Regions from separate parts of the Rhizobium sp. SVR5-9E genome, predicted to be linked through region 1. Evidence: predicted binding sites of a transcription regulator. Region 1 holds the regulator's gene; each other region holds the start of a gene.

What was found. The regulator LexA, encoded in region 1, represses DNA repair genes until DNA is damaged. The targets are predictions, from matches to a motif close to TGTTCNNNNTGTGTTCNG.
Region 2: the regulator LexA is predicted to act here: its motif matches at 6,010-6,027, upstream of ACPYOJ_RS09490 (DNA recombination protein RmuC).
Region 3: the regulator LexA is predicted to act here: its motif matches at 8,268-8,285, upstream of ACPYOJ_RS07880 (PA0069 family radical SAM protein).

The regions. Positions count from the first base shown of each region.
Region 1 is NZ_JBNDHS010000005.1:936-11,433, forward strand. Features, by position in the region: gene lpxD (UDP-3-O-(3-hydroxymyristoyl)glucosamine N-acyltransferase) at 1-622, shown strand, start outside; gene fabZ (3-hydroxyacyl-ACP dehydratase FabZ) at 615-1,082, shown strand; gene lpxA (acyl-ACP--UDP-N-acetylglucosamine O-acyltransferase) at 1,079-1,897, shown strand; gene ACPYOJ_RS04415 (LpxI family protein) at 1,901-2,782, shown strand; gene lpxB (lipid-A-disaccharide synthase) at 2,767-3,939, shown strand; gene gltA (citrate synthase) at 3,966-5,255, opposite strand; gene ACPYOJ_RS04430 (ComEC/Rec2 family competence protein) at 5,551-7,983, shown strand; gene lexA (transcriptional repressor LexA) at 7,964-8,680, opposite strand; gene ACPYOJ_RS04440 (VOC family protein) at 8,887-9,765, shown strand; gene kdsA (3-deoxy-8-phosphooctulonate synthase) at 9,762-10,498, shown strand, end outside.
Region 2 is NZ_JBNDHS010000013.1:74,858-85,355, reverse strand. Features, by position in the region: gene hpf (ribosome hibernation-promoting factor, HPF/YfiA family) at 48-623, shown strand; gene ptsN (PTS IIA-like nitrogen regulatory protein PtsN) at 696-1,160, shown strand; gene ACPYOJ_RS09500 (methyl-accepting chemotaxis protein) at 1,235-3,577, opposite strand; gene ACPYOJ_RS09495 (ribokinase) at 3,804-4,703, opposite strand; gene ACPYOJ_RS09490 (DNA recombination protein RmuC) at 4,754-5,977, opposite strand; gene ACPYOJ_RS09485 (methyl-accepting chemotaxis protein) at 6,184-7,680, shown strand; gene def (peptide deformylase) at 7,777-8,292, shown strand; gene fmt (methionyl-tRNA formyltransferase) at 8,369-9,304, shown strand; gene truA (tRNA pseudouridine(38-40) synthase TruA) at 9,304-10,110, shown strand; gene ACPYOJ_RS09465 (hypothetical protein) at 10,134-10,498, opposite strand, start outside.
Region 3 is NZ_JBNDHS010000010.1:53,397-63,894, forward strand. Features, by position in the region: gene ACPYOJ_RS07840 (potassium transporter Kup) at 1-1,773, shown strand, start outside; gene ACPYOJ_RS07845 (cell wall hydrolase) at 1,939-3,117, shown strand; gene ACPYOJ_RS07850 (AtpZ/AtpI family protein) at 3,388-3,729, shown strand; gene ACPYOJ_RS07855 (F0F1 ATP synthase subunit A) at 3,802-4,554, shown strand; gene ACPYOJ_RS07860 (F0F1 ATP synthase subunit C) at 4,626-4,853, shown strand; gene ACPYOJ_RS07865 (F0F1 ATP synthase subunit B) at 4,932-5,573, shown strand; gene ACPYOJ_RS07870 (F0F1 ATP synthase subunit B) at 5,577-6,059, shown strand; gene ACPYOJ_RS07875 (ribonuclease HII) at 6,110-6,796, opposite strand; gene ACPYOJ_RS07880 (PA0069 family radical SAM protein) at 7,043-8,200, opposite strand; gene ACPYOJ_RS07885 (glycosyl transferase) at 8,340-8,858, shown strand; gene ACPYOJ_RS07890 (hypothetical protein) at 9,039-9,341, shown strand; gene moaB (molybdenum cofactor biosynthesis protein B) at 9,389-9,940, opposite strand; gene ACPYOJ_RS07900 (4-(cytidine 5'-diphospho)-2-C-methyl-D-erythritol kinase) at 9,943-10,498, opposite strand, start outside.

The DNA of each region.
Region 1 (10,498 bases):
CGAAATCGGCCAGGGTACGCGTATCGGTGCCAGTGCCCTCATCGGCCCAGGAGTGAAGATTGGCCGCGATTGCACGATCGCGGGCGGCGCCAGCATTCTCTGCGCTCTGCTGGGCAACCGTGTGATCGTGCACAATGGCGCACGTATCGGCCAGGATGGCTTCGGCTACGCGCCAGGGCCGCAAGGCATGATCAAGATCGTTCAGATCGGCCGCGTCATTATCCAGGACAATGTTGAAATTGGCGCAAATACGACGATTGATCGCGGTACAATGGACGATACGGTGATCGGCGAAGGGACCAAGATCGACAATCAGGTCCAGATTGGCCATAACGTCAAGATCGGACGCCATTGCGCGATTGTTTCGCAGGTCGGCATAGCCGGCAGCACGATCATAGGAAACGGCGTTCAGATCGGCGGCCAGGCAGGACTTAATGGCCATATCGTGATAGGCGATGGCGCGCAGATCGCGGCAAAAAGCGGCGTCATCCAAAGCATTCCCGCCGGAGAGCGATACGGCGGCATTCCGGCGCGCCCGGTAAAAGATTTTCTTCGAGAATCTGCGGAAATAATGGCGCGCGCCGGCGCGCGGGCTCACAAGACTGGAGAGAAGAATGACTGAGGGGGCCAAAGCGTCGCTTTCGTCGGCGGACATCATGGAGATCATGAAGCTTCTGCCGCATCGCTACCCGTTTTTGCTGGTCGATAAGATCGTTGAGATCGACGGCGATGAATCCGCGATCGGCATCAAGAATGTGACGGCCAACGAGCCGCATTTCACCGGCCATTTTCCCGAATCGCCCATAATGCCCGGTGTTTTGCTGATTGAAGGCATGGCGCAGACGGCAGGCGCCATCTGTGCGCGCAAGGATGGAACGAACGGCAACCTGGTCTACTTCATGACCATCGACAATGCGCGTTTCCGCAAGCCCGTGATTCCGGGCGATCGGGTCGAGTTTCATGTGAAGAAGCAGAAGCAGCGCGGCAATATCTGGAAATTCCATTGCGACGCCAAGGTGGACGGCGGCCTGGTCGCGGAAGCCGATATCGGCGCGATGATCCTGCGCAGGGAAGATGCATGAGCACGATCGCCGCAAGCGCCCGCATCCATGCCATGGCTGTTGTCGAGGACGGCGCCGTGATAGGCGAAGGCGTGACGATCGGACCGTTCTGCCATGTTGGTCCCAAAGTCGTCCTTCACGATAACGTCGAGTTGCTGGCGCACGCTGTAGTGACCGGCAAGACCGAGATCGGCAAAGGCACGCGAATCTTTCCGATGGCGGTCATAGGCGGTGATCCGCAGAGTGTGCACCATGGCGGAGAAGAGACCACGCTCACCGTTGGTGAAAATTGCATCATCCGCGAAGGCGTGACGATGAATACCGGGACCGTCGATTTCGGCGGCAAGACGATCGTCGGCAACAACAACCTGTTCCTTGCCAATTCGCACGTCGCCCATGACTGCCAAGTCGGCAGCAACGTCATCATGTCGAATAATGTCATGCTTGCCGGGCATGTAACGATTGAGGATCGGGTTATTCTCGGCGGTGGATCGGCGGTTCATCAGTTCACGCGCGTCGGCCGTCAGGCCTTCGTCGGCGGCCTTTCCGCCGTCAGCTACGATGTCATCCCCTACGGCATGCTGAATGGAAATCCCGGCTTGCTCGGCGGTCTTAATGTCGTCGGCATGACGCGTGCCGGGATCGATCGCGCCGTCATCCATACAGTGCGGCGCGCCTACAAGGCGATCTTCGAGGGCTCCGGATCGATCCGCGACAACGCGGCGGCGATCCGCGACGAATACGCCGATTGCGAGCAAGCGATGCACATCCTCGACTTCATCGCCGCCGAGAGCGATCGCGCGTTGTCATCGCCGACACGAGGACAGAAAGGCTGACCCTTGTCTCCCGCCGGTGATACCGACAAAGGCCGTCTGGCGATCATTGCGGGGAACGGTCTTCTGCCCTCCTACGTCGCCGAGGCGGCGCGGGCAGCCGGCGAGAATCCATTTGTGATCTCGTTGAAGGGAGAGCTCGACCGGTCATGGGAGGGCTACGACCATGCGGTGATCGGCGTCGGTGATTTCGCGGCACTGGACGGACTTTTCAATCGTCACAACATCACCCGTGTGGTGATGTCGGGCGGCGTTCGCAGGCGTCCCGAATGGCGGGAGGTGCGGCCGACCTGGCGGACGATCGCGAAGATGCCGGCCGTGGTGCGGACCCTGCTTTCGGGCGGCGACGACACGGTGCTGCAGATGGTTATCAAGCTCATCGAGGATAACGGCCGCCGGGTCATTGGTGCGCAGGACATTGCGCCGGACTTGCTGGCGGCTGTTGGGTCGATCGGCGCCCTGTCGCCGGGAGAGGACGACAAAACCGATATCCTGAAGGCTGCACAAGCCGCCGAGGCGCTCGGCGCGCTCGACGTCGGGCAGGGTGCTGTCTCGGTCGGCGGGCGCATTGTGGCGCTGGAAGGCGTCGAGGGGACCGACGGCATGCTTGAGCGTGTTGCTGCGCTGCGGGCTGCCGGGCGGGTCTCGCCGCGCCGGCGCGGCGTACTGGTTAAGCTCTGCAAGCCGCAGCAGGATATTCGCGCCGACCTGCCGTCGATCGGGCTGTCGACCGTGACAAACGCGAAGAAGGCCGGGTTGGCGGGCATTGCCATTGAGGCCGGCCGCGCGCTTGTGCTAGATCGGCAGACAGTGATCAAGGCGGCCGACGAGGCGGGACTCTTTGTCTGCGGACTCGATCGCGGCTTGCCGTCATGGGGGCTGCAATGAAGCTCGCGATCGTCGCCGGTGAAGTTTCCGGAGATCTTCTCGGGGCCGATCTCGTGGCGGCGCTGAAGCGAAGACAGCCTGGAATCGAGTTGGTCGGCGTCGGCGGCGACGCGTTGGAGGCGCAGGGGTTAAGGTCGCTCTTCGACTTCTCCGAACTTTCGATCATGGGCATCACACAGGTGCTCGGTAAGCTTCCGAAGCTTGTTGCGCTCATCAGGCAGACGGCGGCTGCGATCATCGCGGCAAGGCCAGATGTTCTGGTCATCATCGACAGTCCCGATTTCACGCATCGCGTGGCTAAACGAGTCCGCGAAGCCTTGCCGGATTTGCCGGTCATCAATTATGTCTGTCCCAGTGTATGGGCGTGGAAAGAATATCGCGCGCAAGCGATGCTGGGCTATGTCGACCACGTGTTGGCCGTTCTGCCGTTCGAGCCACAAGTGATGGAGCGGCTGGGCGGGCCGCCGACGACCTATGTCGGTCACCGGTTGACGGCTGATCGGGATCTCGTCGCCGCGAGGGGCCGTCGCGTCGCGCGTGGGATTTCAGGCGACCGCCAGAAAACCATCATGCTGCTGCCCGGGTCGCGCTCGACAGAGATCACGAGGCTAATGCCCTATTTCGAGGCCGCCGTGAACGAGCTCGTTGCACGAAACGGCGGCATGCGTTTTGTCATGCCGACCGTCAGCCGCCGCGAAGCTGTCGTCCGCGAACTGGTCGGAAAGTGGAAGGTCCAGCCCGACATCCTGATCGGGAATGATGCAAAATGGCGCGCCTTTGGCGAGGCAGACGCAGCACTCGCCGCATCCGGCACAGTCGTCCTCGAGTTGGCTCTGACCGGCGTTCCGACCGTCTCGACATACAAGACGGACTGGATCATGACAATGCTGACCTCCCGGATAAAAACCTGGACGGCATCAATTCCAAATCTGATCGCCGACTACGCCGTGGTGCCGGAATATTTCAACGACGTCTTGCGCGGCGGCGGTCTTGCCCGCTGGATGGAGCAACTGTCGCAGGACACGCTGCAGCGGCGCGCGATGGTGGAGGGCTTCGACCTCGTCTGGCAGCGCATGCAGACCGAAAAACCGCCTGGCGAGCGGGCGGCGGATGTTGTTCTCGACGTTCTGGACAAGAAAAAACCCGGTCATCACTGACCGGGTTTTTTGTCGGGCGAGGCGGCTTAGCGCTTCGAAACCGGCACGTAATCGCGCTGCGGTTCACCCACATAAAGCTGGCGCGGACGGCCGATACGCTGCTGCGGATCTTCGATCATCTCGTTCCACTGGGCGATCCAGCCAACGGTGCGCGCCAGAGCGAAGAGAACGGTGAACATCGTCGTGGGGAAGCCCAGAGCCTTCAGCGTGATGCCGGAATAGAAGTCGATGTTCGGATAGAGCTTCTTCTCGATGAAGTATTCATCGGTCAGCGCAATGCGCTCGAGTTCCATCGCGACTTCGAGAAGCGGATCGTCCTTGATGCCAAGTTCGCCGAGAACTTCATGCGTCGTCTTCTGCATGATCTTGGCGCGCGGATCGTAGTGCTTGTAGACGCGGTGACCGAAGCCCATCAGGCGGAACGGATCATTCTTGTCCTTGGCACGGCCGATGTATTCCGGAATGCGGTCGACCGAGCCGATTTCCGAAAGCATGTTGAGCGCTGCTTCGTTTGCACCGCCGTGTGCCGGACCCCAAAGGCAGGCAATGCCGGCTGCGATGCAGGCAAACGGATTGGCGCCCGAGGAACCGGCGAGACGAACCGTCGAGGTCGATGCGTTCTGCTCGTGATCGGCATGCAGGATGAAGATGCGATCCATGGCGCGCGAGAGAACCGGATTGACGGTGTATTCTTCGCAAGGAACGGCAAAGCACATGCGCAGGAAGTTCGACGCATAGTCGAGATCGTTCTTCGGATAAACGAAGGGCTGGCCGATATGGTACTTGTAGGCCATGGCGGCAAGCGTCGGCATCTTTGCGATCATGCGCAGGCTTGCGACCATGCGCTGATGCGGATCGGTGATGTCGGTCGAGTCGTGATAGAAGGCCGACAGCGCGCCGACACAGCCGCACATCACAGCCATCGGATGCGCATCGCGGCGGAAGCCGGTGAAGAACCGCGACATCTGCTCATGCACCATCGTGTGATGCGTGACGCGATAATCGAAATCCTTTTTCTGAGCAGCCGTCGGCAATTCGCCGTAGAGCAGCAGATAGCAGACTTCGAGGAAGTCGCCATGTTCGGCGAGCTGTTCGATCGGATATCCGCGATGCAGCAGAACGCCTTCGTCGCCGTCGATATAGGTGATCTTTGATTCACAGGCCGCGGTCGAGGTAAAACCAGGGTCGTACGTGAAGGCACCGGTGTTTTTATAGAGTGCACCAATATCGATGACGTCCGGCCCGATCGTCCCGCTTTTCACGGAAAGATTGGCGGACTTCTCGCCGATTTTGATTGTTGCGCTTTGATCAGTCATGGTGATCCTCCAACTGGCGGGGGCGGCGCCATAAAAGCGCCACAGGGGTTAAGCGTCCTCAGCGATTGCTATATGATCGAGACGCTAATGCCAAGTTACCGTGACGTCATTTTGTGCATCGCAGTATCAACTTTTGGGCACTGCTGCGATGACAGAAATGCATAGCGGAAGCCGATGCTTGGCTCGGCTTTTTCAGGCTGCATGTGTTTGTCTTTTTTCCGTCATTTATTTATTGCTGAAACCCTCTCTAGACGGCATTCTGGTTGTATTTTAAGGCGCTGCCGGACTGGGGTACATGCCGGAGTTGAGAACGAGCGAAACGCACATCGGCTCGTCAGCAGGTGTTGCAGACAAGCTGCCGCGCGGACGTCTCCCCGCGCCGGTCGACGCTGCGCGATGGCACTTGCAGCGCACGCAAAACAATCGCCCGCGGCTAGCTGCCGTTCCCCAGATGCGCGTACATCTCCAGGCCTCTGTTCTGCGGATGGCGGGCGAGGAAACGGCGCATGGCGCACGGCTGCTGTTTGCGCCCGTCTTTCTGGGGCTGGGTGCGGCAATCTGGTTTGTCGCCGGCGGCGGCGTTTCAATGCGCTCCTCGGGCCTCTGCCTGTTTTTTATGCTTGCGGCGCTCGCCGTGACGAATCGCAACCGTGAGGTGCTGCGCGCTGTCCTGACGGCGCTTGCGCTCATCCTTTGCGGCATATTGGCCGCGCAATTCGAGACGCGGCGCGCGGCAACGCTGATGCTCGATTCCGCCGTGACCACGACGCTGACCGGCCGGGTCGAGCGGCGGGAAGGCGATGGCCGCGGCGGATGGCGTTACGTTCTATCTGTCCGGGCCACGGAGCAGCCGTTGTTGAAGCGGCCGCCGGCGCGGGTTACCGTCGTTGCACGAGGGCGGAAAGCCGAGTTCGAGACCGGCACCTGGCTGAAGGGCAGGGCGCGATTGACGCCCCCGGCCGGGCCAGCGCTCCCGGGCTTGAACGACTTTGCCGTCAAGACCTATTTTGACGGCATCGGCGCCAACGGCTTTTTCTATGGTGCGCCAGTGCCGGTGCCACCGGGGCAGGAGGACGCTCGAAATTTCGGCGAAAATTGGCTGGAATGGCTCTATCGCCTGCGCAGCAGTATTGGCGATCGCATAAGGTCGATCCTGCCCGGTGACACCGGTGCTTTTGCCGCCGCGCTGGTGACGGACGAGCGCCGGGCAATTTCCAGCGAGACGACAGAGGCACTCCGTCAGTCCGGTCTTGCCCATATCATCGCAATCTCCGGGCTCAACATGGCGCTGTCGGCGGGTATTTTCTTTGTCGGATTCCGTTCGATACTCAGCCTCTTTCCGGGTGTCGCTCAGGCCTATCCGACGAAAAAGATTGCGGCGGCGGGTGCTCTGGCGGCGGTGACGGCCTACTTCTTGATCTCAGGTTTTGCCGTTTCGGCCGAACGCGCCTTCATCATGATGGCAATCATGCTGGTTGCAGTCTTCTTCGACCGGCCCTCCATCAGCCTCCGCAATGTCGCGCTTTCGGCACTCCTCATCATCTCAATCTCGCCCTCCGAAATCATGGGTCCGAGCTTTCAGATGTCCTTTGCCGCCACTCTGGCGCTGGTCGCGGGATATGCGCTTTGGAAGGAGCGGCCGATGCGCGAAAGCCCTTTTTCAAAAATGCGATCGCTTCGGCTGTTGGTTTCCGTTTCCGGTTTTCTCGGCGGAATCCTGCTCACATCCGTCATCGGCGGCTTTTCGACAGCATTGTTCTCGATCGAGCATTTCCACCGGCTGACGGCCTACGGTCTGCCGGCCAACCTCGCGGCCATGCCGATCATTTCCTTCGTCATCATGCCTGCAGGCCTGCTTGCCATGCTGCTGATGCCCTTCGGGCTAGACGTGCTGCCGTGGAAGGTGGTGGGTTTCGGTCTCGATCTCGTAATCGCGGTTGCCAAGACGGTGTCGTCCTGGGGCGGCGACATCGGCGTGGGCAGGCTGCCCGGCTGGTATTTTCCGGCAGCGGTCGCCGGCTTCCTGCTGCTCACGCTGCTGCGCACCCGGCTTAGGCATATGGGAACAGCGATCATCGCCGGTTCAACGCTTGCCGTTGCGCTCATGCCCGGTAGAGCCGCGCCAGATGTCGTGATTGCCGAAGATGGAAGTCTTGTTGCAATCGTCAGGCAATCCGCTCTCGCCTCCAACCGCGAACGCCCGCCGGATTTCATTTTCGACCAGTGGAAACGAGCGCTGGTTATCGATGACCACCGGCCGCCAAAATTGCTTGATACCGCCTCGGCCCCGCCTTCGGCAAAAGACGGGGAGAGATTGAGGCTTTCTCCGACGCAACAGGAAGAAGCAAGAGATGCGATGCGGAACGCCGCTTCGGCAGGCCATTTCACCTGCGTCAAAAAAGCCTGGTGCACGGCAGAGCTCGAGAACGGCTCCATCCTCGCAGTGATCGAAAATGCGGCCTATTTCGGCCCGGCTTGCGACACAGCGGATATCGTCGTGACGCCGGTCAAGCTGCGGTCCGGCACCTGCCGATCCGGAGCAATGCTGTTTACCGGCGAAACCCTGAGGAAAACCGGCGCCGTCGAGTTACGCTTTGGAAACGGCGCCGCAGACGTCACAACCGCTTTCGAAACACTCGACCGCCCCTGGAGCCGGCACCGCGCCTATGATTGGCGCAGTGGCACATTTGCCGGGGATGCGTTGCCGGTTAGTGATAGCGGCGAATGAGGCCGACGAGCTTGCCTTGAACCTTGACGCGGTCCGGCCCGAAGATACGTGTCTCATATGCCGGGTTTGCGGCTTCAAGCGCGATCGAGGCTCCCTTGCGGCGGAACCGCTTGAGGGTCGCTTCCTCGTCATCGACCAGTGCGACAACGATGTCGCCGGGGTTTGCGGTATTTGAATTGCGGATAATGACCGTATCGCCGTCGAAGATGCCGGCGTCGATCATCGAATCGCCCTTGACCTCAAGTGCGTAGTGCTCGCCCGACCCCAGCATATCGGCGGGGACGGTGATGTCGTGGGTATTGTTCTGGATTGCCGAGATCGGCACGCCGGCCGCGATGCGGCCCATGACGGGAACGGAAACAGCACTGTTGTTGTCTTCGTTCGCCGGCTTCGGCGGGGCTGCTACCGGCTGCGGTTTGCCGAGGCTACCCTCGATGACGCTTGGCGAAAAGCCGCGGCGCGGCTGAATGCTCGGGCTGTAGGCCTCCGGAAGCTTGATCACCTCAAGTGCGCGAGCCCGGTTCGGTAGGCGACGAATGAAACCACGCTCCTCAAGCGCCGTAATCAGGCGGTGGATGCCGGATTTGGAGGCGAGATCCAGCGCATCCTTCATTTCGTCGAAGGATGGCGGGACGCCGGATTCTTTCATCCGCTCATGAATAAAGAGGAGAAGCTCCTGTTGTTTGCGCGTCAGCATCGAAGTTTAACCCCAGATTCGTGAAACAAAGCCAGAACAGACACTATATGTTCCATATGTGTTCCGCAAGTACCTAAATTTCGGTAAAACTTTTTCTGAAGTGCATTCATTTTGGGACTTTTTGTTTGCCGGGTCACCGCTTGCAGCTTGCATCGGGGGAACAGGCCGCGCAAATCTGGAGCACTGGAAAAATGGAGACGCGCCCGATGCCTCATCCACTGGATCACCTTGTCCTACCGGTCACGGACATCGACCTGGCGCGCGAGCGGCTGGGAAGGCTGGGATTTACCATTGCGCCAGAGGGCGGCCACCCGTTCGGAACGGAGAACGCTTGCATCTTCTTTGCCGACAAGACCTATCTCGAGCCGCTTGGTATCGAGAATGCGAAGAAATGTGAAACATCCGTGCGCGGGGGCAATGTTTTTGTGGCGCGCGACCAGGCTTTTCGCTTCCGGTGCGGCAATGACGGGTTTTCTGCGGTCGCTTTTAGCACAGAGGATGCGGACGCCGATCATTCTGCCTTCATGAATGCCAGGCAGAGCGGCGGCGACATGCTGGAGTTTTCGCGTCCGATCGAAATGCCGGATGGCTCGCAATCGACCGGCGCCTTCAAGCTCGCTTTTGCGGCCGATCTCAGGGCGCCGGATTTCTTTCTCTTTGCCTGCCAGCGCATCAATGCCTTTCCCGCCAACCATGACGCGCTGGAAAAACACGAAAATGGCGTAGCCGGTATTCGGGAGGTCGTGCTAAGCGCGCCGGAGCCAGAAGCGTTTGGCTCTTTCGTCCAACTGGCGGCGTCCGGGGCAAAGGTAGAGAGCACCAGTTTCGGCCTCGCAGTCACAACTCCCAACGTCAAAATCAGTCTGCTGTCTCAGGAGGGGATGGAAGCCTATTTCGATGTCGCACAGCCGTTGGCCGACAAGGGGCTCCGCGGCAGCGCCATCGTTTTCCGCACCCGAGATATTACCGTGACAGAGGCCCTTCTGGCTGCTAACGGGATGACCTATACACGCATCAGCAACAGAGTTCTGGTGAAGCCTGCGCCCGGCCAGGGTGCAATCTTCGCCTTTGAGGAGACCCCATGAGCAATACCAACTCCGAAGTCGCAGTCGGCGAAGGCGCCGGGCGCGTTGTGTTTTCCAACAGCGGCCGGCTGTCGCTGATTGCCGGTCCCTGCCAGATGGAAAGCCGCGAGCACGCCTTCATGGTCGCCGGCGTTTTGAGCGAACTCTGCAAGAAGCTCGGCATCGGCCTCGTTTACAAGTCGTCCTTCGACAAGGCGAACCGCACGTCGCTTTCCGCCCAGCGCGGCATCGGGCTTGAAACGTCGCTGGAAGTCTTCGCCGATCTGAAAAAGGAGTTCGGTTTTCCGGTGTTGACCGATGTCCATACGGAAGAGCAATGCGCGGAAGTCGCTACGGTGGTCGATATCCTGCAGATCCCTGCCTTCCTCAGCCGTCAGACGGACCTTCTGGTAGCCGCCGCCAAGACTGGCCGGGCAATCAACGTCAAGAAGGGCCAGTTCCTGGCGCCGTGGGATATGAAGAACGTCCTCGGCAAGCTGAATGCGACCGGCAATCCGAACATCCTGCTTTGCGAGCGCGGTGCCTCCTTCGGCTACAACACGCTGGTTTCCGACATGCGCTCACTGCCGATCATGGCGGCGATGGGCGCGCCGGTGATTTTCGACGCTACCCATTCGGTGCAGCAGCCGGGCGGGCAGGGTGGTTCGTCAGGCGGGCAGCGCGAATTCGTGGAAACGCTGGCGCGCGCCGCTGTCGCCGTCGGTGTTGCCGGCGTCTTCATCGAGACACATGA
Region 2 (10,498 bases), on a different contig from region 1:
CCTTGGCGTAAACTGGTGCCGCAACCACTTATAAGAAGGGAAACTCCATGAGTGTGCGTGTATCCGGTAAACATATGGAAATTGGTGACTCGTTTCGTCAGAGGATCGAGGACCAAATGGACACGGCCATCACGAAGTACTTCGACGGAGGATATTCTGGGCAGGTGATTGTCGAGAAATCGAGTGCGCGCTTTTCCGCCGATTGCAAGCTTCATCTCGATAGCGGGGTGGTTTTGCATGCAGCAGGAGAGGCAATGGATCCGCAGCTGGCATTCGAGGCCGCTTCGGAGCGCATCGAGAAGCGTCTGCGCCGCTACAAGCGCAAGCTCAAGGATCACCATGCCGGAAACCATCTTAACGGGTCAGCCGAAGTCGCCTATACGGTGATGGACGCTGTCCCGGACCATGAAGAAGAGGTTCCCGACGATTTTGCCCCGGCAATTGTTGCCGAGAGCACGAAGCAGTTGAAGACCATGTCTGTTGCGACCGCCGTCATGGCGCTCGATATGACAGACGAACCGCTGCTTCTGTTCCGCAGCCCGGGCAAGGAACATTTGAACATCGTTTACCGCAGGCATGACGGTAATATTGGCTGGATCGACGCAGCCAATATCAAGAGCTGACATCCGGGTGATGGGTAGCGGCGGCGGCGCCGTTTCCCAATCATCCGGTTTCGGCGACAAAAGGAAAAAGAAATGGCATTGGCAGATCTGCTGCACCAGGATGCGATCATTCCCGCCCTAAGGGTAAATTCCAAGAAACAGTTGCTTCAGGAGCTGGCCGCAAAGGCCTCCAAGGTTACCGGGCTTTCCGAGCGGGAAATTTTCGACATCGTTCTGCAGCGCGAGCGCCTCGGCTCGACGGGTGTCGGTAACGGCATCGCCATTCCGCATGGCAAGCTTCCGAGCGTGCGCTCGATCGTAGGCGTCTTTGCGCGGCTGGAAAGTCCGGTCGATTTCGAAGCCCTGGATGATCAGCCGGTCGATCTGGTGTTTCTTCTCCTTGCTCCGGAAGGGGCAGGGGCGGATCACCTGAAGGCGCTCTCGCGCATCGCACGCGTGCTTCGCGATCAGGACCTCGTCGCGAAATTGCGCGCCACCGATTCCGCGTCGGCGATCTATGCCTTCCTCAACGAAGAGCAGGCATCGAACGCCGCCTGAGCGGCAGTTGATGGCCTAAACGAAGAGAGGCGCCTGAGCTCAGGCGCCTCTCTTCGTTTGCGGAAGCTGATCGCTCAGAATTCTTCCCAATCGTCCTGCGCAATGGCTGCCGAGCCGTGTGACTGCGGAAGAGGCCGGCGCGGTGCTGGAGCCGCGGAACGGTAGGCAGGGGCCGGCGCTGCAGCGGAGCGCATCTTCTGTGCCGTCGAGCGTAGCGTGCTCGCATTGCTCTGACCCGACACGCGGAAGCGGAGGACGAGAGCGTTGAGCGTCTGCGCTTCGTCGTTGAGCGCAACACTGGCGGCCGTCGCCTCTTCCACCATCGCCGCATTCTGCTGGGTGACCTGGTCCATCTGGTTCATGGCCTGGTTGATTTCCTTGAGGCCGATCGCCTGTTCGCTGGCGGAGGCTGAAATCTGCCGGATGAGCCCGTTGATGTTCATGACCTGCTCGGAAATCTTGTGCAGCGTGCCGCCGGCGCGGCCGACCAATTCGACGCCCTCCTTCACCTGGACGGCCGAGGTGTTGATCAGCGTCTTGATCTCCTTGGCGGCATTGGCGGACCGCTGCGCCAGCTCTCTGACTTCCTGTGCGACCACTGCGAAGCCCTTGCCTGCCTCGCCGGCACGGGCGGCTTCGACCCCGGCATTCAGCGCCAGGAGGTTCGTCTGGAAGGCAATCTCGTCGATAACGCCGATGATCCGCGAGACCTCCGTCGACGATTGCTCGATGCCCTGCATGGAAGCAATTGCCTTTTGTACGACTTCGCCGGACTTTTCCGCGTCTTCGCAGGCGAGATTGACATTATCCGCGGCCGTGCGTGCATTCTCCGCACTGGAATTGACCTGCGCCGTCAGCTCGTTGAGGGCGGCGGCGGTCTCTTCCAGACTTGCCGCCTGCTGTTCCGTACGCTTGGCAAGGTCCGAGGCGCTGTTGCTGATTTCGCTCGTGCCCGAGCCGATGTTTACGACGCTGAGGTTCATCGTGTTGACGGTTTCCTCGAGGCTTGCGAGAGCCCCGTTGAAATCTTCCTTTAGCTTGGCGTATTCACCCGGGAACTCCACCGTGATGCGGTGGCCGAGGTTGCCTTGCGACAGTTCGGAAAGACCGGCGCCTACGACAGACACGATCTGCCGCTGGAGAGCGACGGCATCCTGGCGTTCGGCTTCCGAGCGGCTGCGCTCGCTTTCGGCGGCATGGCGCTGATCGTTCGCTTCTGCTTCCAGGCGCTGCGTATCGGCAAGTGCAAAGCGGAACCCTTCGAGGGCCTTGGCAACCGAACCGATCTCGTCGGCACGATCCTGACCGGCCACCGGTTCCTCGTACTTGCCGTTGCTGAGCGCGCGAACACTGGCGACGAGGCCGCCGAGCGGGTTCTGAACAAGACCGCGCACGGCGAAATAGAGCGCCAGCAGGACTGCGCCGAGGACAACGATGCCGGCCGCGATCATGATGTAAGTCTGGGCTTGGACTTGTGCATTGATGGCGCTATGCGGCACGTCGACAAGCACCACCCAAGTCGCATTGAGGCCGGGGACTGCAAACGGATAGACGACCCGATCGAAAGGTTCGTTGCCATTGAAAGTCAGGTTTCTGACGACACCGGCCGTGTTCGAGGAAAGGGCTGCCTTCACCTCGGTCGCGCCATCGCCTTCGCCGTAAGGCTTGGACATGAGATCGGGCTGCGGCGCAACGATCCAGTTACCGTTCTGGGCGAGAAGGTTGACGCGGCCTGAACCGAAGGGATGCAGGGCTTGCAATTTGTCGGTCAGCGATTTCAGCGAGATATCGACACCTTCGACGCCGACCATCTTTCCGCCGGATATGACTGGATAGGCGATTGAGGTCAGCAGCGTCGGGACGTCCGTGCCCTCTGCAAGATACGGCGCCGTGATGGCGCCCTTGCCGCTCTCAGCCGCAAGCTTCCACCACTCGGCTGTATAATCGTTGTCAAAGGTCGAAAATTGGATGGCGCCGTCCTTCGTCTTCGACCAGTAGGGCGAAAAGGCGCCATTCTTGTTCGTGCCCTCGTCGAGGTTGTTGGCGATCTCCGTCGTCTTGCCGTCCAAAGCGCCGAGTTGCTCGCAGAACCAGCTGCCGAAGGCGAAAGCGTTCTGCTCGAGATTGGCCTTGAGAACATTGATCATGCCCTTGCGATCAAAGTCCTTGCCGTCGAGACCGCGACCGAGGACGCCCGACATCGAGCGGGCTGCACTGCCGAGTTCGCCAACAGCGCCGGCGATCTCGTTGGCAATCGATTTGGCTTCGAGATCGGCCTGATCCATCGTCAGAGTCTGGACGCGGTCGCGCGTTTGATCGATCAGATAGAGATTGGAGACCAACAAGACGAGCGCGATGGCCGCGCCAGTGATCAGGATGAGCTTTGCGGCTAGCGACTTCATGCGAAAGATGAACATGGTGCCTCGGCGGGAGCGACGCACCGGAGGCGCATTCTCCGGCACAGGCATGGATATGCCGCGCCGTCATGGAGCAGCCCTGAGTTGCCGGGCTGCTAGAAGAGGCCCGGCGATCGACAGAATGATGGCCGGAAACCTCTTAAATTTGAATGAAACTCTATGGATTCAGGCTGCTAATGCCTTGACTAGACTCGCTTTCTGCGAGTGGGGGTTGAAACAGACAAGGCTATATCTTGTTTGCGACTTCGGCAGACAGTGGAATGGACGGCTGCGCTCCAGCCTTGAGGCATGCAAGCGATCCGGCGACCGCTGCCTGGCGCAGTGCTTTGTGAAAATCCACGCCCTCATCGAGGCTTGCGGCGAAATAGCCGCAGAAGGTATCGCCGGCGCCGACCGTGTCCACGGGTTCGATCTTGAGCCCCTGTGCCCGCAGGATTTTTCCGTCCCGGATGGCGATGACGCCCTCGGCGCCGAGCGTTACGATCAAGGTCTGGCCGGTCTCTCCATGCAGGCGCTTCAGTGCCGCCTCACGGTCGGCCGTGTTCATGCCGTCTTGGCCGGCCAGGCGCTCGAACTCCGTTTCGTTGGCAATGACGATATCGGCAAGACGTCCGAGACGCGGGGCATCGGCAGTGAGGGGAGCGAGGTTGAGGATGGTGGTTACGCCTTTCCCGCGCGCGGCGGCAAGCGCGCGCTCGACGGCCGAACCTGGCACTTCCAGCTGCAAGACAAGAATATCGCCGTCGCGCATCGCGCCAAGCGCGCGATCGGCGTCCGAGGCGGTAAGGGTGCCGTTTGCACCCGGGACAACGGCGATCATGTTCTCGCCGTCTCCGCCTACGAGGATCAGTGCGGTGCCGGTCGGCCCGTCGACATGCTTGACGCCCGCAAGCTGCGTCCCGGCCTGATCAAGAAGCGCCAGCGCCGGAGCGGCGAACTCGTCCTTGCCGACCGCGCCGACCATATGCACGACCCGTCCGGCGCGTTGTGCGGCCAGTGCCTGATTGGCTCCCTTGCCGCCGGCCGCCGTCGCGAACCCGCTGCCCGCCACCGTTTCACCGGGCTTGGGCAGCCGGTCAGTCGTGGCGATAAGGTCCATGTTGATGGAGCCGAAAACTGTGATCATGAGGGTGTTCCGTCCAAGCCTTTATTTGGAGGCGACAGTGCCCGATGGCCTCACTCTTCGTCAACCACTCTAAGCTTCAAGAGACCGGTGCGGCTTTCGACCGACTTCGCCGCAGGCGCACTTTCACGCTCCTCCTTGAGCGCTTCCGCTCCCTCGAATTCCAGCGCCTCGATCTTGGCGCCACGTTTCGTGAGCTTGTCGGTCGATGTGATGATCTGATCAACATCCCGCTGCGCCTGCGAAAAATGGGTCTGCAGCTTGCGAACACGCTCGTCGAGCCGTCCGAGATCATCCATGAGGGTGGCGACTTCGCCCTGAATGACGTGCGCCTGCGCGCGCATGCGCTGATCCTTCAGGACAGCCTGGATAACCTGGATCGACAACATCAACAGCGAGGGAGAGACGATGACGATGCGGGAACGATGCGCCTTTTGCACGACCGGTTCGAAGTTCTCATGGATTTCAGCGAAGATCGATTCCGAAGGAACAAAGAGAAAGGCAGTGTCCTGCGTTTCCCCCTGGATAAGATATTTTTCCGAGATATCGCGGATATGAATTTCCATGTCGCGGCGAAACTGCTGCGAGGCAAGCTTGGTTGCCTCCGGATTGCCCGCGTCGCGAATGGCATTCCAGGCCTCGAGGGGAAACTTGGCGTCGATGACCAGCGGCGGTGCGCCGTTCGGCATGCGCACGGTGCAGTCGGGGCGGGAGCCGTTGGAGAGCGTCTGCTGGAAACCATAGGCGCCCATCGGTAGCCCATCGGCGACGATGGTCTCCATGCGCGACTGTCCGAAAGCGCCGCGCGTTTGCTTGTTGGAGAGGATGGCCTGAAGTCCGACGACATCCTTCGCCAGGGTCTGGATATTATTCTGAGCCGCATCGATGACTGCCAGCCGCTCCTGCAGGCGCTGGAGGTTCTCGTGCGTCGACTTCGTCTGCTCGCTGATCGTCGTGCTCACACGCTGAGACATGCCGTCGAGGCGCTGATTGATAGCCTGATTGAGCTCGGCCTGGCGTGTCCCGAAGACCTCGGCCATGGTTGAGATACGTCCCTGCATCTCGGCCTGGATTTTCAGAAGTTCGCCCATGCGGGCGTCCGCCTCGGCGGCCCTCATCGCCGCCTCCTCATTTTGTTCGCGGCGGAGGCTGCTGCTTCTAAAAAGCAGGAAAATCAGCGCTAAAACGATGGCGGCGATGGTGCCACCTGCGAGGGCAAGCATGGCTGGGCTGAGCCCAGCGAGCGAAATTGTCAGCGAGTCGGTAACATTGGTCATGCCGGCACAATAACAAACTCGGCAGCAATGGCTAGATCAAAACGTGAACAGATCCACAGCGCAGATTGCGATGCAAAATATCGCTGGGTCTGCGACTTGAAGCTCTTTGAAATAATCGTCTGGGTTAACTAATGCTCAACTATATTTTCGAATTGTCCTTTCGAGACAAACCTTTATCGCGCCCAAGCGCCAGACAGAGATACATCATGACCAGTCAGCAATCCGAAAACGCACTCAAGCAGCGTCTCGATTTTATCGGCCTCGACGGCGAGGCACGTAAGATGATGCGCGAGTTGCGGCCGGTTATCGGCGAGCTGGTTGGCGGCGCTCTGGAAAAATTCTACGGAAAGATCGCAAGGACGCCTGCCGTTGCCAGCTTCTTTTCCGATAAGACCCATGTCAACCATGCCAAGAAGCGCCAGGAGGATCACTGGGCAAACCTCGCCGGCGGCAATTTCGACGATAGCTACGTGAACGGCGTCAAGGCAGTCGGCAAAACGCATGCCCGGATTGGCCTGGAGCCGCGCTGGTATATCGGCGGCTACGCGATCGTCATGTCGGAACTCGTCAAAGGCATCATGGAAAAGCAGTGGCCGTCACGCTTCGGCCGCCAGCAGGGCAAGGTGCTTGCCGAAAAGCTCACCGCGGTGATCAAGGCCGGCATGCTGGACATGGACTATTCCATCTCCGTCTATCTCGAGACGCTGGATGAGAAGCGCCGGGCGCTGGAAGAAGAGCGTGCCAAGGCGGAAGAGGACAAGTCAATTGCGCTTGCGCACCTGCGCCGGGGACTGGAAGCTCTCTCGAATGGCGATCTCGAAGCGACGCTGCCAGCGGACCTTCCGGGTCAATTCGGCCAGATGGCGGAGGATTATAACCGGGCGGTTGCGGCCCTTCGTGTCTCGTTCGCCTCGGTACGCAGCAGTTCGGGCGAGATCAAGAGCGGCGCGGATGTAATCTCGAAGGCAACGGACGATCTGGCACTGCGTACGGCGCAGCAGGCCGCCGGTGTCGAGGAAAGCTCCGCCGCCCTCCAGCAGCTCTCCGTTAGCGTTGCCCAGACGGCGGCAAATGCCGAAAAGGCGTCCGGCGCGGTGCGCGAGACGCAGCAGAAAGCGAAGAGCTCCGGCGAACTCGTGACAAGTGCAGTCTCAGCCATGGCGGGCATCGAAAAGTCGTCCACCGAGATTGCTAAGATCATCGGTGTCATCGATGAAATTGCCTTCCAGACAAACCTTCTGGCGCTTAATGCCGGTGTCGAGGCTGCGCGTGCGGGCGAGGCGGGCAAAGGCTTTGCGGTCGTCGCACAGGAGGTGCGTCAGCTTGCGCAGCGCACGGCCGATGCCGCCAAGGAGATCAAGAACCTGATCTCCGAAAGCTCCATTCAGGTGAATGAGGGCGTCGGCATCGTCAGCAGCACGGGCGAGGCTCTCGGCGATATGATCAGTCGCATCGACGGCATCAACCGTCTCGTGTCAGATATCGCGGCGGCCGCGCGTGATCAGGCAACGGGGGTCAACGAAGTCAGCATCGCGATCCGCAACATGGATACGATCACCCAGCAGAATTCCGGCATGGTTGAACATACGTCGGCGGAAACCCGGCGGCTGCGCGCTGAGGTCGACAACCTCGTGGCGTTGTTGCAGCGCTTCAATATCCGCTCTCAGGAGCGCCAGGCGCTGGCATCCCGCCGCGCCGCTTGACCGAATACGGCAAAATTCCGGAGGGCTGCGCAAAAAAGCGCCTTCCGGGATTTCAGAATAATTCCCTAGCCGGAAAAGATAGGCTATGGGAACGCCATGACCATCAAGCCACTTATCATTCTTCCCGATCCCGTTCTCCGACAGGTCTCCAAGCCGATCGAGCGAGTTGATGCCGATCTCAAGCGTCTTGCAGACGACATGCTGGAAACGATGTATGACGCCCCCGGCATCGGCCTCGCCGCAATCCAGATCGGGGTGCCGCGCCGCATGCTGGTGATCGACGTTTCCCGCGAGGGCGAGGAAAAGCAGCCGCAGGTCTTCATCAATCCGGAGATCATCAAGTCTTCTGACGAGCGATCGGTTTACGAAGAGGGCTGCCTCTCGATTCCGGATTACTATGCCGAGGTTGAGCGCCCCGCCGCGGTGACGGTCAAATATCTCGATCGTGACGGCAAGGAACAGGCGACGGAGGCCGATGGCCTTCTCGCCACTTGCCTGCAGCACGAGATAGACCATCTGAACGGCGTCCTCTTCATCGATCATATTTCGCGCTTGAAGCGGGAGATGGTGATCAAGAAGTTCACAAAGGCGGCGAAGTCGAAGGTGCTCTAAAGCAGCCTGGTCGAGACTTCGGCCAAGCCGGCTCGTTGGCTGTTGAAACGGCTGAACACTTGATTGGCGAGAAAAGATGTCGCTTCGCATCATTTTTATGGGAACGCCGGACTTTTCGGTCCCGACATTGCGGACGCTGGTGGACGCCGGACACGAGATTGTTGCGGTCTATACCCAGCCGCCGCGACCGGGCGGCCGGCGTGGTCTCGACCTGCAGAAGTCGCCGGTCCATCAGGCTGCTGAACTGCTCAGGCTGCCGGTCTTCACACCCGTGAATTTCAAGGCGCCGGAAGAGCGGGAGCACTTTCGTGCGCTCAATGCTGATGTCGCGGTGGTCGTCGCCTACGGACTGCTGTTGCCGGAAGCGGTTCTGAGCGGAACACGCCATGGCTGCTACAATGGCCACGCCTCCCTGCTGCCGCGCTGGCGGGGCGCGGCGCCGATCCAAAGAGCGATCATCGCGGGCGACGAAAAGACCGGCATGATGGTGATGAAGATGGACAAGGGGCTGGATACCGGCCCCGTCGCACTCACCCGCGAAGTCGACATCGGACCGAACATGACGGCCGGCGAATTGCACGACAGGCTGATGCAGGTCGGCGCCCAGGTGATTGGCGAAGCGATGCGCAAGCTCGAAATGGGCGATCTGCCGCTGACGCCGCAGCCGGAAGATGGTGTCCTCTACGCCGCAAAGATCGATAAAGGCGAGACGCGGATCGATTTCACAAAGGCGGCGCAAGACGTGCATAATCATATCCGTGGGCTGGCACCATTTCCGGGCGCCTGGTTCGAGGTCGAGATTGGCGGAAGGCCAGAGCGAGTAAAGGTGCTGGGTTCGGAGCTTGCAGGCGGGCACGGTGCTGCTGGTGAGGTGTTGAGCGACGATCTGGCCGTTGCCTGCGCATCCGGAGCCGTGCGGCTGACCAAGCTGCAGAAGGCGGGCGGCAAGCCGCTGCCGGCAGCCGATTTCCTGCGCGGCACCCCGCTTGTGCGCGGCACGAGGCTAGGCTGATGCCGCGCTACCGGATGACGGTCGAGTATGACGGAGCGCCCTATGTCGGCTGGCAGCGCCAGGAAAATGGCCCGTCCGTTCAGGGCGCGATCGAAGGTGCGATCCTCTCGCTGAGCGGCGAGACCGTGTCGGTCCGCGGTGCGGGGCGTACGGATTCCGGCGTGCATGCCATGGGTCAGGTGATACACGCGGATCTGTCGAAGGAATGGCCGGCCTTCAAGCTGCAGAACGCGCTGAATGCGCATCTGAAGCTTGCCGGCGAGCGCGTGTCCATTCTTGATGTTCAGGCAGTCAGTGAATTCTTCGATGCGCGCTTTTCCGCCGAGCGGCGGCATTATCTCTATCGCATCATCAGCAGGCGCGCGCCGCTGGCGCTCGAAGCGGGCAAAGCCTGGTGGGTGCCGAAGGCGCTGGACCACGAAGTGATGCATGCGGCGGCACAGATCCTGGTCGGCAATCACGACTTCTCCACCTTCCGATCCGCGCACTGCCAGGCGAACAGCCCGATACGCACGCTCGACCGCCTGGACGTGACGCGAAACGGCGAACTCATCGAGATCCGGGCAACGGCGCAGAGTTTCCTCCACAACCAGATCCGCTCATTTGCCGGAACGCTGAAGCTGGCGGGAGAAGGCAAGTGGACGCCCGAGGATGTGCGCGCCGCGCTCGAGGCGCGCGATCGCAAGGCTTGCGGTCCGGTGGCGCCGCCCGACGGGCTCTATTTTATGCAGGTCGATTACCCGGCGGTGATTACCGATCGCCGCAAGCAGGCGAATGAGAACGGCGAGGATGACGATCTGTCATAGTCAGCCTGTGCGAGATCGCGCACCTACGCCGGATAAATGCCGAGGAAGCGCTGGAGATACTCGCCGAGCATCATCGTCGGCACCAGCAATGCGAGCGTCAGTGCACCGACCATCAAGCCGTGACCGTGGAAGATCATCCGCAGAATCCGCGCCAGCATGAAGACCTGCGCCATCATGAAGAAAAGCAGCAGGAGCGACACAAATCCCACGGTACCGGGAATGAAGAAGACCAGTGCCAGCAGCAGGCCGTTGATGTAGGAAAGCGGCACGCCGAGCCAGTTTACGCTGACGACCACGGCCGCGAAGCGGTCACCCATGCGGAAGGCGAGCAGCAGTAGCCCGGCAAGGACCAGGGGCACGAACCAGTTGGCCATCTCGACCAAGCCCA
Region 3 (10,498 bases), on a different contig from region 1:
GCGCTGAAGCCGGTCGCTCACGACGGTCTCACCCGTTTCGAGGTCATCAGCCTTATCTCGCTGATGCTTTGGGCTTTGACGATCATCGTCACGCTCAAATACGTGCTGCTGTTGTTGCGCGCCGATAACGAAGGCGAGGGCGGTACGCTTTCCCTGCTTGCTCTTTTGATGAAGACGGCAAACGGCCACACCGCAGTGCTGCTTCTGCTCGGTGTCGCAGGCGCGGCCCTGTTCCTCGGCGATGCCATGATTACACCGGCGCTTTCGGTTCTGTCCGCCGTGGAAGGTGTCAAGCTGGTCGCGCCGGACCTCTCGTCTTACATCATGCCGATCTCGGCGGGCATCCTAGTCTTGCTGTTCGTCGTCCAATCGCACGGTACTACTGCCGTGGCCCGTTTCTTCGGGCCTATCACCGCGGTCTGGTTCCTTGTCATGGCGATTGTCGGCATCTCACACATCTCTGATGACTTCGAGATCCTGGCAGCCTTCAATCCGTACTATGCCGTCAGTTTCCTGTTCAAGGAAGGATTTTACGGAATCGTCGTTTTGGGTGCCGTCTTCCTGACGGTTACCGGGGCCGAAGCGCTTTACGCGGATCTTGGCCACTTCGGCCGCCGTCCGATCCAATGGGCGTGGTTCGTGCTGGTCTACCCGGCGCTTGCCTTGAATTATCTCGGCCAGGGCGCGCTGGTACTCGGCGACCCGCAGACGATGTCGGATCCCTTCTACCTCATGTTCCCGAAATGGGCGCTTCCTTTCGCCGTCATTCTGGCGACGGCGGCGACCATCATCGCTAGCCAGGCGGTCATCACCGGCGCCTTCTCGCTCGTGCGGCAGGCGATCAACCTTGGCTTCCTGCCACGCATGGAAATCCTCTTCACCTCGGAAACCCATACCGGTCAGATCTTCCTGCCGGCGGTCAACACCGTGCTCTTCATCGGTGTCTTGTTCCTCGTCCTCACGTTCAAGACCTCGGATGCGCTTGCAATAGCCTATGGCATCTCGGTCACGGGCGCGATGGTGGTCACCTCCATCATGGCCTTCGAATTCGTCCGGACGCGCTGGAACTGGTCGCTCCCGGTGACTGCAATCGTCCTCCTGCCGCTGCTTGCGCTGGAACTGATCTTCTTGGGCGCCAACCTGCTGAAGATCCACGACGGCGGCTATATTCCGATCCTGATCGCCAGCGCCTTCATCATCATCATGTGGACTTGGCGGCGCGGCACGGCGCTTCTCATGGAGAAGACCCGTCACACGGACATTCCGCTGGCCTCCTTCGTCAGCTCCATCGAGCGCAAGAGCGATCACTCGCCTGCTCATGTGCCGGGTACCGCGATTTTCCTCACCAGCGATCCGGAATCGGCGCCGGCGGCGCTGCTGCACAATCTGAAGCACAACCACGTCCTGCATGACAGGAACGTCATCCTGACGATCCGAACCGTCAACAAGCCGCGTGTTGCAAGTGCTGACCGTTACAAGGTCGAGCAAGTCTCCGAGCGTTTCACCCGGGTCGAGTTGCTCTTCGGCTTCATGGAAACGCAGAACGTCTCGCAGGCGCTCGCGACACTCAGAAAGACCGGCTTGAAGTTCGACATCATGTCCACTTCCTTCTATCTCGGCCGGCGCAAGCTGGTTCCCGATGCGAAGTCGGGAATGCCCTATTGGCAGGATCGGCTCTATATCGCGCTCGCCAATGCCGCAGCGAACCCTTCCGACTACTTCCGCCTGCCGGCAAACCGCGTGGTCGAGCTCGGCTCGCACGTCATCATCTGACGACCCAATCAGCGCTTTCAAGGGCCCGGCCGTCGCGCCGGGTTCTGTGTGTTCGGCTATCAAAAGTGCTTATGGATGAATTTCGGCGCATCCGCATTAACCAAGCATCAAGGTTAATGGAGGATTTTCGAGGGAGTGTTTAGCGTCCCGTGTCGGAGTCTGGCGTTGCGTCGAAATCCCGTTGTCCGCAGCAAGCTGCGTTCCCTCCCTCAAAGCTGGATTTCACCCGCCGTCTTCGGCATTTGCGGGTGGCTCGCATCTCCAAGCATGGCTTCCCACGCCGATCTCGCAGCCATGCTCGCCGGGCTTGATGAGAGCCGTGACAACTGGCGCATGGTCATGACCAATTCCCCGGCGGGTTCGCTCCATCAGGCCGAACTCGCTTTTACGGATCCGCTTGTGACGGGGTCGATTGCCGCCGGGGCAGGGATGGTGCTTCCGGATGGCCGCAAGGTCGCCTTTGTCGCAGAAGGCAAGGGCCACGAGGACACGCCGGACGAAGACCGCGTGAACCGAGAAACCAAGAAGGGCCGCATTGTCGCCGTCGAGAAGATGCAGCCGCCGAAGGATTTTTCCGCCGGCTCCATTCTCCACCGTACGCAGCTGCTGTTCCAACCGAGCTTCGATCTCAAGGACAAGTCCGCCTTCGTCAAGCCGAAGATCAAGGGCAAGGAAATCGAAATCGCGACCAACTTCTACCGGAAACAGCCGGTCAAGCCGGCCCCCGGAGTTCCGGCGCTGCTGGCCGGCCTGGTTAACAACGACAAGGCCGATGTGCTGGCGACGGCCTATGCTCCGGCGGCGCCGGACTACGCCCGCCAATCGCCCTTCGATTCGATTCTCACCGATTCCGCAAACGATGGCCGCTTCGTCCCTCAGATCGGTGCGAAAGATCACGCGTGGGCGGCGAGCATTCTGCCGGCCAGCGTGTTTTCCGCGGGCGAACAGCAGTGTTTGGCATCCGGCATCTATTTCGAAGCCCGCGGCGAATCGGTGAAGGGGCAGGCCGCCGTTGCGCAGGTCATCCTCAACCGGGTGCGCAATCCGGCCTATCCGAAAACCATCTGCGGCGTCGTCTACCAGAACGAAGACTGGCGCAATCGCTGCCAGTTCTCCTTTGCCTGCGACAACATCAGGGATCGCGTAAACTCCCAGTATCACTGGCGTGTCGCCCGTGAGGTTGCCATGGCTGTGACTGCTGGCAAGATCTGGCTTCCGCAGGTCGGCTCCGCCACACACTACCATGCTGTCTACGTCCGGCCGAACTGGGCAAAGACCATGGAAAAGGTCGGCCGCATCGGCCTGCACGTCTTTTACCGTACCTACGGCGGCGGCTGGAGCTGACGGAAAGCCCGATTTTCCGCCTGATCCGCTGCTCCGAAAGCGGATTCTGAGCCTCGAATTTTCAAGGCGTTCTGAATTCCCGATCAACCTCTTGATTTGGAATGATAATTTAATGGCTGGACAGAAGCTCTCTACGCCTTGACTATGTTTTGCCCTAAAACTATGTTGCGCCCGACTTCAGAACGGACCGAAAGGTTTCACACCCTACGTCCGTTGTCCTGAAAACCGGGGGTAACGGGGATCGCGGGCAGCGGGAGCGAGGAGGAAGCCATGGAGGATGACCGCGAGGAGAGTCTTGAAAAGCGTCGCGCGCAGCTGGGAGCAAAGCTCAAAGCCAAGCGCATAGAGGCGGGAGAGGACGAGGCGAACGAAGCCCGCGCCGAAGCGAGCCGCGAAGGCTATGCTCAGGCGATGAAGCTTTCGAGCGAGTTCATTTCCGCAGTCGTTGTGGGTGCTGTTCTTGGCTATCTTCTGGACCGTTTTGTCGGCACGGCGCCTTGGGGGTTGATTGTTCTTCTGCTTCTTGGATTCTGTGCCGGCGTTTTGAACGTTCTTCGTGCTGCGGGCAAGGTTGCGAAACCGGCGCCTGGAGTTGAAAACGGCAAGAAATAGGGCAGGGGCGCACGAGCGCGTTGTCCAGTGCAGTGGTCCCGCGTTTGCGGGCTAAAGAAGAGAGAACAAGCGGTGGCTAACGATCCGATCCATCAGTTCCAGATCTACAAGATTGTACCGATCGAAATCGGCGGGATTGATTTTTCGTTCACCAACGCATCGTTGTTCATGGCGGTGTCCGCCACCGTTGCCGCAGCCTTCCTTTATTTCGCGACATCCAATCGTGCGATCATTCCTGGCCGCACCCAGTCGCTTGCGGAAATGTCCTATGAGTTCATTGCCGCGATGTTGAAGGAAGGGGCGGGCACGAAGGGAATGCAGTTCTTCCCGTTGGTCTTCTCGCTCTTCATGTTCGTGCTGACGGCAAACCTGCTCGGCATGTTCCCGTATTTCTTCACGGTGACGAGCCAGATCATCGTGACCTTCGCCCTGGCGCTGCTCGTTATCGGCACGGTTCTCGTCTACGGCTTCTACAAGCACGGGTTCCGCTTCCTGAATGTCTTCGTTCCGTCGGGCGTCCCGGGCATTCTCTTGCCGCTGGTGGTGTCGATCGAAATAATTTCCTTCCTGTCCCGCCCGATTTCGCTCTCTGTTCGTCTTTTCGCCAACATGCTTGCCGGTCACATCACCCTGAAGGTGTTCGCAGGCTTCGTCGCCTCGCTTGGAGCCCTTGGTGCGCTCGGCGTTGGCGGTGCCGTTCTTCCCCTCATCATGACGGTCGCCCTGACCGCTCTCGAGTTCCTCGTTGCCTTCCTCCAGGCTTATGTCTTTGCGGTGCTGACTTGCATGTACCTCAACGATGCAATTCATCCGGGTGGCCACTAAGGAATACCGACATTGACGTCAAAAGGGCGTCAGTCATTTCGCCGCAACAACCATTTTCAAAGGAGTTCAACATGGACGCGGAAGCAGCAAAGTTCATCGGTGCAGGTCTGGCTTGCCTTGGTATGGCCGGTACGGCTCTCGGCCTCGGCAACATCTTCGGCAGCTACCTCTCCGGCGCGCTTCGCAACCCGTCTGCCGCTGACAGCCAGTTCGGCCGTCTGGTTTTCGGCTTTGCCGTTACGGAAGCTCTGGGCATCTTCTCGCTGCTCGTTGCACTCCTTCTGCTCTTCGCCGTTTGATTTCGGTGGATTGAAGGATCACGGCCTGCGACCTGCAAGCCGTGATCCTTTGTATTTGCAGTACACCTGGAGGTGAGCATGTTTTTTGTGACCCCGGCCTTTGCTCAGGAAGCTCCGGCGGGATCGGCAGAACCTGGCGCAGCGCCCGCTACGGACTCGCATGCCGCTCCGGCTGCCGGCGAGGTCCATACCGAAACCGGCGTTCCCGCCGGCGAGCACGGCGGCGGTGCTTTTCCGCCTTTCGATTCGTCGACTTACGCTTCCCAGCTCTTGTGGCTGGCAATCACGTTCGCCGTCTTCTTCGTGCTCATGCAAAAGGTCATCGGGCCGCGCATTGGCAAGATCCTCGAACAGCGCCACGACCGCATCTCGCAGGATCTCGACGAGGCAACCCGCCTGAAGGCGGAAGCCGATGCAGACGTGGCGGCTTATGAAGCCGAGCTGGCTGCAGCCCGTGCCAAGGCGGGTTCGATCGCGGCCGCCGCTCGCGACGAAGCCAAGCTCAAGGCGGAGGCGGAGCGTCGCGCCGTCGAAGCCAGCCTCTCCGAGAAGCTGAGGGCTGCCGAGGCCCGCATCGCCGAGATCAAGGCGAAGGCATTTGCAGATGTCGGCGCAATCGCTGAGGAAACGGCGGCTGCCGTTGTCGAGCAACTGATCGGCGGTACTGCCGCCAAGCCGGAAGTTGCCGCTGCGGTCGCAGCCGCCAAGAAGGAGGCTTGATCGATGGCTTTTGACGCAACTTTCTTCGCCTTTGTCGGCCTGGTGATATTCCTGGCATTGATGGTCTATCTGAAGGTTCCCGGCATCATGGCAAAGTCGCTCGACGACCGTGCCGACCGGATCCGCAATGAGCTGGCCGAAGCCAAGCGTCTGCGCGAGGAGGCTCAGCATCTGCTGGCCGAATACCAGCGCAAGCGCAAGGAGGCGGAAGCGGAGGCGGAACATATTCTCGCCGCAGCCCAGCGCGAAGCCGAAATGTTGACCGCCGAGGCAAGGAAGAAGACGGAAGAGTTCGTCGCCAACCGCAACGCGATTTCCGAGCAGAAGATCAAGCAGGCTGAAGCCGATGCGATGAAGGCCGTCCGTTCGGCCGCCGTCGACCTGGCGATCACCGCGGCTGAAACGGTTCTTGCCAAGAAAGCCGATACGGTTCAGTCCGATCTCTTCAAAGATGCCGTCGGCGCGGTGAAGACACGCCTCAACTAAGAAATCAGCGCGGATTGAAATCGAACAGGCCGGGTTTTGCCCGGCCTTTTCTATTCGAGGATCAACTCCTCGTCGATCACGATGCCGTCTCTGCGGAGCGGACGGAAGCTCATGCGGTGCAGCGAACAGGGACCATGCCGCTCGATGCCGGCCCGATGCTGCGCCGTTCCATAGCCCACATGCGCGGCAAAGCCATAGGCCGGGAAGACGGCGTCCGCACGTGCCATCATCCGGTCGCGCGTCACCTTGGCGACGATAGAAGCCGCGGCGATCGAAACCGAGCGCGCATCGCCCTTGACGACTGCTTGCCCGGGGCATTCCAATCCGGGAGGGACGTCGAGCCCATCAGTGAGGACATAGTTCGCCTGGATCGCGAGGCCGCAGATCGCCCGGCGCATCGCATCGAGGCTTGCCTTGCGGATGTCCGTGAGGTCTATCCGCGTGGCACTGGACGATGCGATCGAAACAGTCGCCGTTGCCAGGATCTGTACGAAGAGCTCTTCGCGCCTTTGCGCCGAAAGCTGCTTGGAATCATTCAGCCCTTCGGGGATGCGCTTCGGATTGAGAATGACGGCGGCGGCAACGACCGGCCCGGCAAGGGGGCCGCGCCCTGCTTCGTCGGCGCCTGCGACCGGCCAGTGGCCGGCCCTGCGTGCCTTCAGTTCCAACTTGAAGTCGGGAACGAGCGGCACCTCTTCGAAAAGCAGAGGAGAATCGGGTGACGTGCGAGCTTTCATGGACTGAATCTCGCACGCCAACCCGATTTCCTGCAAGCCCCCGGATCAGGGCGGCGTACCGGGGGGCTTGGGCCGCGGGAGGGCAGGGGACCCGCCGCGGCGGCAGGGGCCGAGGGCGGCGGCCTCCTGCTGGGTAACTGTTAACTGCCTGCAGCCTTGCCCGGCTGCCAATTCAAACGGCTTGTTTGCCGCTCAGCTTCGCACGTCACGCGAGCGCATGCGCCGCGTATCCGATGCCGTATCCTCTCAGAGGAGCGACAGTTGCACGCCACTGCCATCGGGCGGCACGAAGAGATCGTCGCGAAGCGGCATGCTGCGCCTCGTCATACCAAGCCTCTTCGTCGCCATCTCGAAGCGGCGGGCGATCTGCCAGGCGTAGGGTCCGGCGCCTTTCATGCGCTTGCCGAACTCGGCGTCGTAGTCCTTGCCGCCGCGCATCGAGCGGACCAGCGACATCACATGCCGGTAGCGGTCCGGATAATTCTGCAAGAGCCAGTCGCGAAAAAGCGGAGCGACCTCCAGCGGCAGGCGCAGGATCACGTAGCCTGCTTCCAGCGCGCCGGCGGCCTTCGCCGCGTCGAGGATACGTTCCAGCTCGTGATCGTTCAGCGCCGGGATCACCGGTGCGGCCATCACCGAAGTCGGAACACCCGCCTCCGTCAAGGCCCGGATCGCCTCCAGGCGCCGCCCGGGCGTCGAAGCGCGCGGCTCCATTGTGCGGGCAAGCTTCCGGTCGAGCGTCGTCACGGAGAGCGAGGCGCGCACCAAACCCTTCGCTGCCATCTCCTGCAGGATGTCGATGTCGCGCAGGATCAGCGCTGACTTGGTGACGATCGAGACCGGGTGGTTCGCCTTGTTCAGCACTTCGAGGATCTGGCGCATGATGCGCCATTCCTTCTCGATCGGCTGATAGGGATCGGTATTGGTTCCGATCGCGATCACGCGTGGCTTGTAGCCCGGCTTGGCAAGCTCACGTTCCAGAAGCTTGGCCGCATCCGGCTTGGCAAAAAGCTTTGCTTCGAAATCGAGACCTGCCGAAAGCCCCATATAGGCGTGGGTCGGCCGGGCGAAACAATAGATGCAGCCATGCTCGCAGCCGCGGTAGGGATTGATCGAGCGGTCGAACGGGACATCCGGCGATTCGTTACGTGTAATCGCCGTGCGTGGCTTTTCGATCTGCACTTCCGTCTCGAAGGGCGGCAGCTCTTCAAGAGTCTGCCAGCCATCATCGAAAGCCTCGCGGCGCAGCGGCTCGAAACGTCCGCTCGGATTCAATCCGGCCCCGCGGCCGCGGCGTCGATCCACCTCGACACGGAGGCCCGACGAGGCAATCATCGCCTCGGCAATATCTGCCGTATTGGCAGGCGCAAACGCGGCCTGGCCTGCAAGGGACTGTTCGTTCATCGGATTCTCCTGCGGCGAAGACGTTGCCTTCTTCCGTTTTCGATGATTAAATTCCTATCGGCAAAAGGAGAACATTGCAAGAACAAAATGAGGAAAAGTGGTGCTGGCAAATATTTGTGCACCGCATTATAGATAGGCAATGTTGACGGTTGTTCTTGAGTGCCAGGATCAGGAGCCCGAGCTGGCGCAGACATTGTCGGCGCTGGTCGCCGGCGCGGTCGAAGGGCTTGTAAGCGACGTGGTCGTACTTGATCACGGCTCGCGCGACGGCACGTCCGGGGTGGCGGATGCAGCGGGGTGCCGGTTTCATTCGCAGTGGGATATCACGGATATATTGCGCGCGGCGCGCGGCGAATGGTTGCTTTTCGTGGAGCCTGGTGCGAGACCGCAAGCCGGCTGGATAGACGAGATCGCCGAGTATGTCTCGCTCAACAAGGGGCCGGCGCGCTTCACCGCCTCTCGGGGTTATAAGCGCCCGTTCTTCGAGCGCGTCGGCCGTTCGCGACCGCCGCTGGAACTCGGGCTCCTCCTGCCGAAAAAGCAGGCGATCGCCACCGCAAGAAGCGGAATGCATCTTTCGGAATTCGCCAAAGGGCAGAAGCTGCGCCAGCTTTCGAGCGAACTGATTCCGTCCTGGGTTGCCCGCGCTGCGCGATAGTAGCTGGCGCACAAACATGGCGCTCAATACGATTTTGCGCTATAATTCTTCCATGGTGCCGCCGACGCGTTAGCCGCGCGGCGGTCGACCATGGAATGCCGGCGGACGGCAGAACAGGTCAGCGGAAGTCTCCTCTTCTGCCGGGTTTCCGGCGAAAGGAGGTGCGTCGTGCTACGCACTATGTTCCACGGCCTGCTGGGCGTCATCGCGACAATATTGGTGGTCGCACATCCGCATTCGGCAACGGCGCAGACGATGCGTACCTGCGCGGGCCGATCCGAGGTCATCGATTTCCTGGATAGGAACTTTTCCGAAAAGCTCACGGCGGTCGGCAAAATCAACCACAACGCAGTCCTTGAGGTTTATGCTGCTGAGAGCGGCACCTGGACGCTGATCATCACGGACGATCACGGCATCAGCTGCTTCTTGTTGTCGGGCGAGCAGTGGCAAACGATGCCCTCTCTACCCAGCGTGCACACATAGCCATCGCAGGCCGTTACCCTTGGCGCTGCGGCAACAACCCTGCCGTTCTACTTCGCCGTCCCGCGCCTCAGGTGCTCGTCGAGCCGCGGCATGATCTCCACGAAATTGCAGGGCATGTGGCGGTAGTCGAGCTGAGCCTTCAAAATGCCGTCCCACGCATCCTTGCAGGCGCCCGGCGAGCCGGGAAGCACGAAGATGAAGGTCGACTTGGCGACACCCGCCGTTGCTCGGGACTGGATCGTCGATGTGCCGATCTTGTCATAGGAAATGCGGTGGAAGACTTCCGAAAAGCCATCCATGCGCTTTTCAAAAAGCGGCTCCAGCGCCTCTGGCGTGACGTCCCGGCCGGTAAAGCCGGTACCGCCGGTGGTGATGACGACGTCGATGCCGTCGGTTTCCGTCCAGGCGTTGACCTGGGCTGCGATGGCCGCCTTGTCGTCGGGCACGATGGCGCGATCCATCAGCTTGTGACCGGCCTCGGTGATCCGCGCGGCAAGCGTGTCGCCGGACTTGTCGTTCGCCAGCGTGCGCGTGTCCGAAACGGTCAGCACCGCGATGCCGACGGGGATGAAAGGCCGCTGTTCGTCGATACCCGCCATCATCAGTCTCCAGAAAGCGTTTCCGTTGCCTGGAAATACCAGTCCGGCCGTTCGCTGTGAAGCTTCGCCGCAGCAGCTTCGGCTGCTTCGATCGAGCCGAAGATGCCGAAGCACGTCGCGCCGGATCCGGACATGCGGACAAATTTCGCGCCTGCTTGCTTCAACAAGGTCGAGACCTGTTCGATCTCTGGGACAAGTTTGCGCACCGGCGGCTCCAGATCGTTCCGGTTCGCCTCGATCGTCGCCAGCCAGTCGCCGGTTCGAAGATCGAGCGGCGGGTTGTGTTTCTCCGTGAGCAGTCGGAAAATCTCCGGCGTCGAGACCGCCTTCAGCGGATTGGCGAGCACGATTGCAAAAGGCGGCAGAGCAACGGCCTCGATCTTTTCGCCGATCCCGCGCGCAATCAGCGGCCGGCTCGTCAGGCACATGGGAACATCGGCCCCGAGTTTGACAGCAATCGCCGACAAAATGTCGCCAGGCAGACGGATGCTCCACAGCCGCAGGAGACCACGCAGTGCCGCCGCGGCATCCGCTGAACCGCCGCCGATGCCGGAGGCG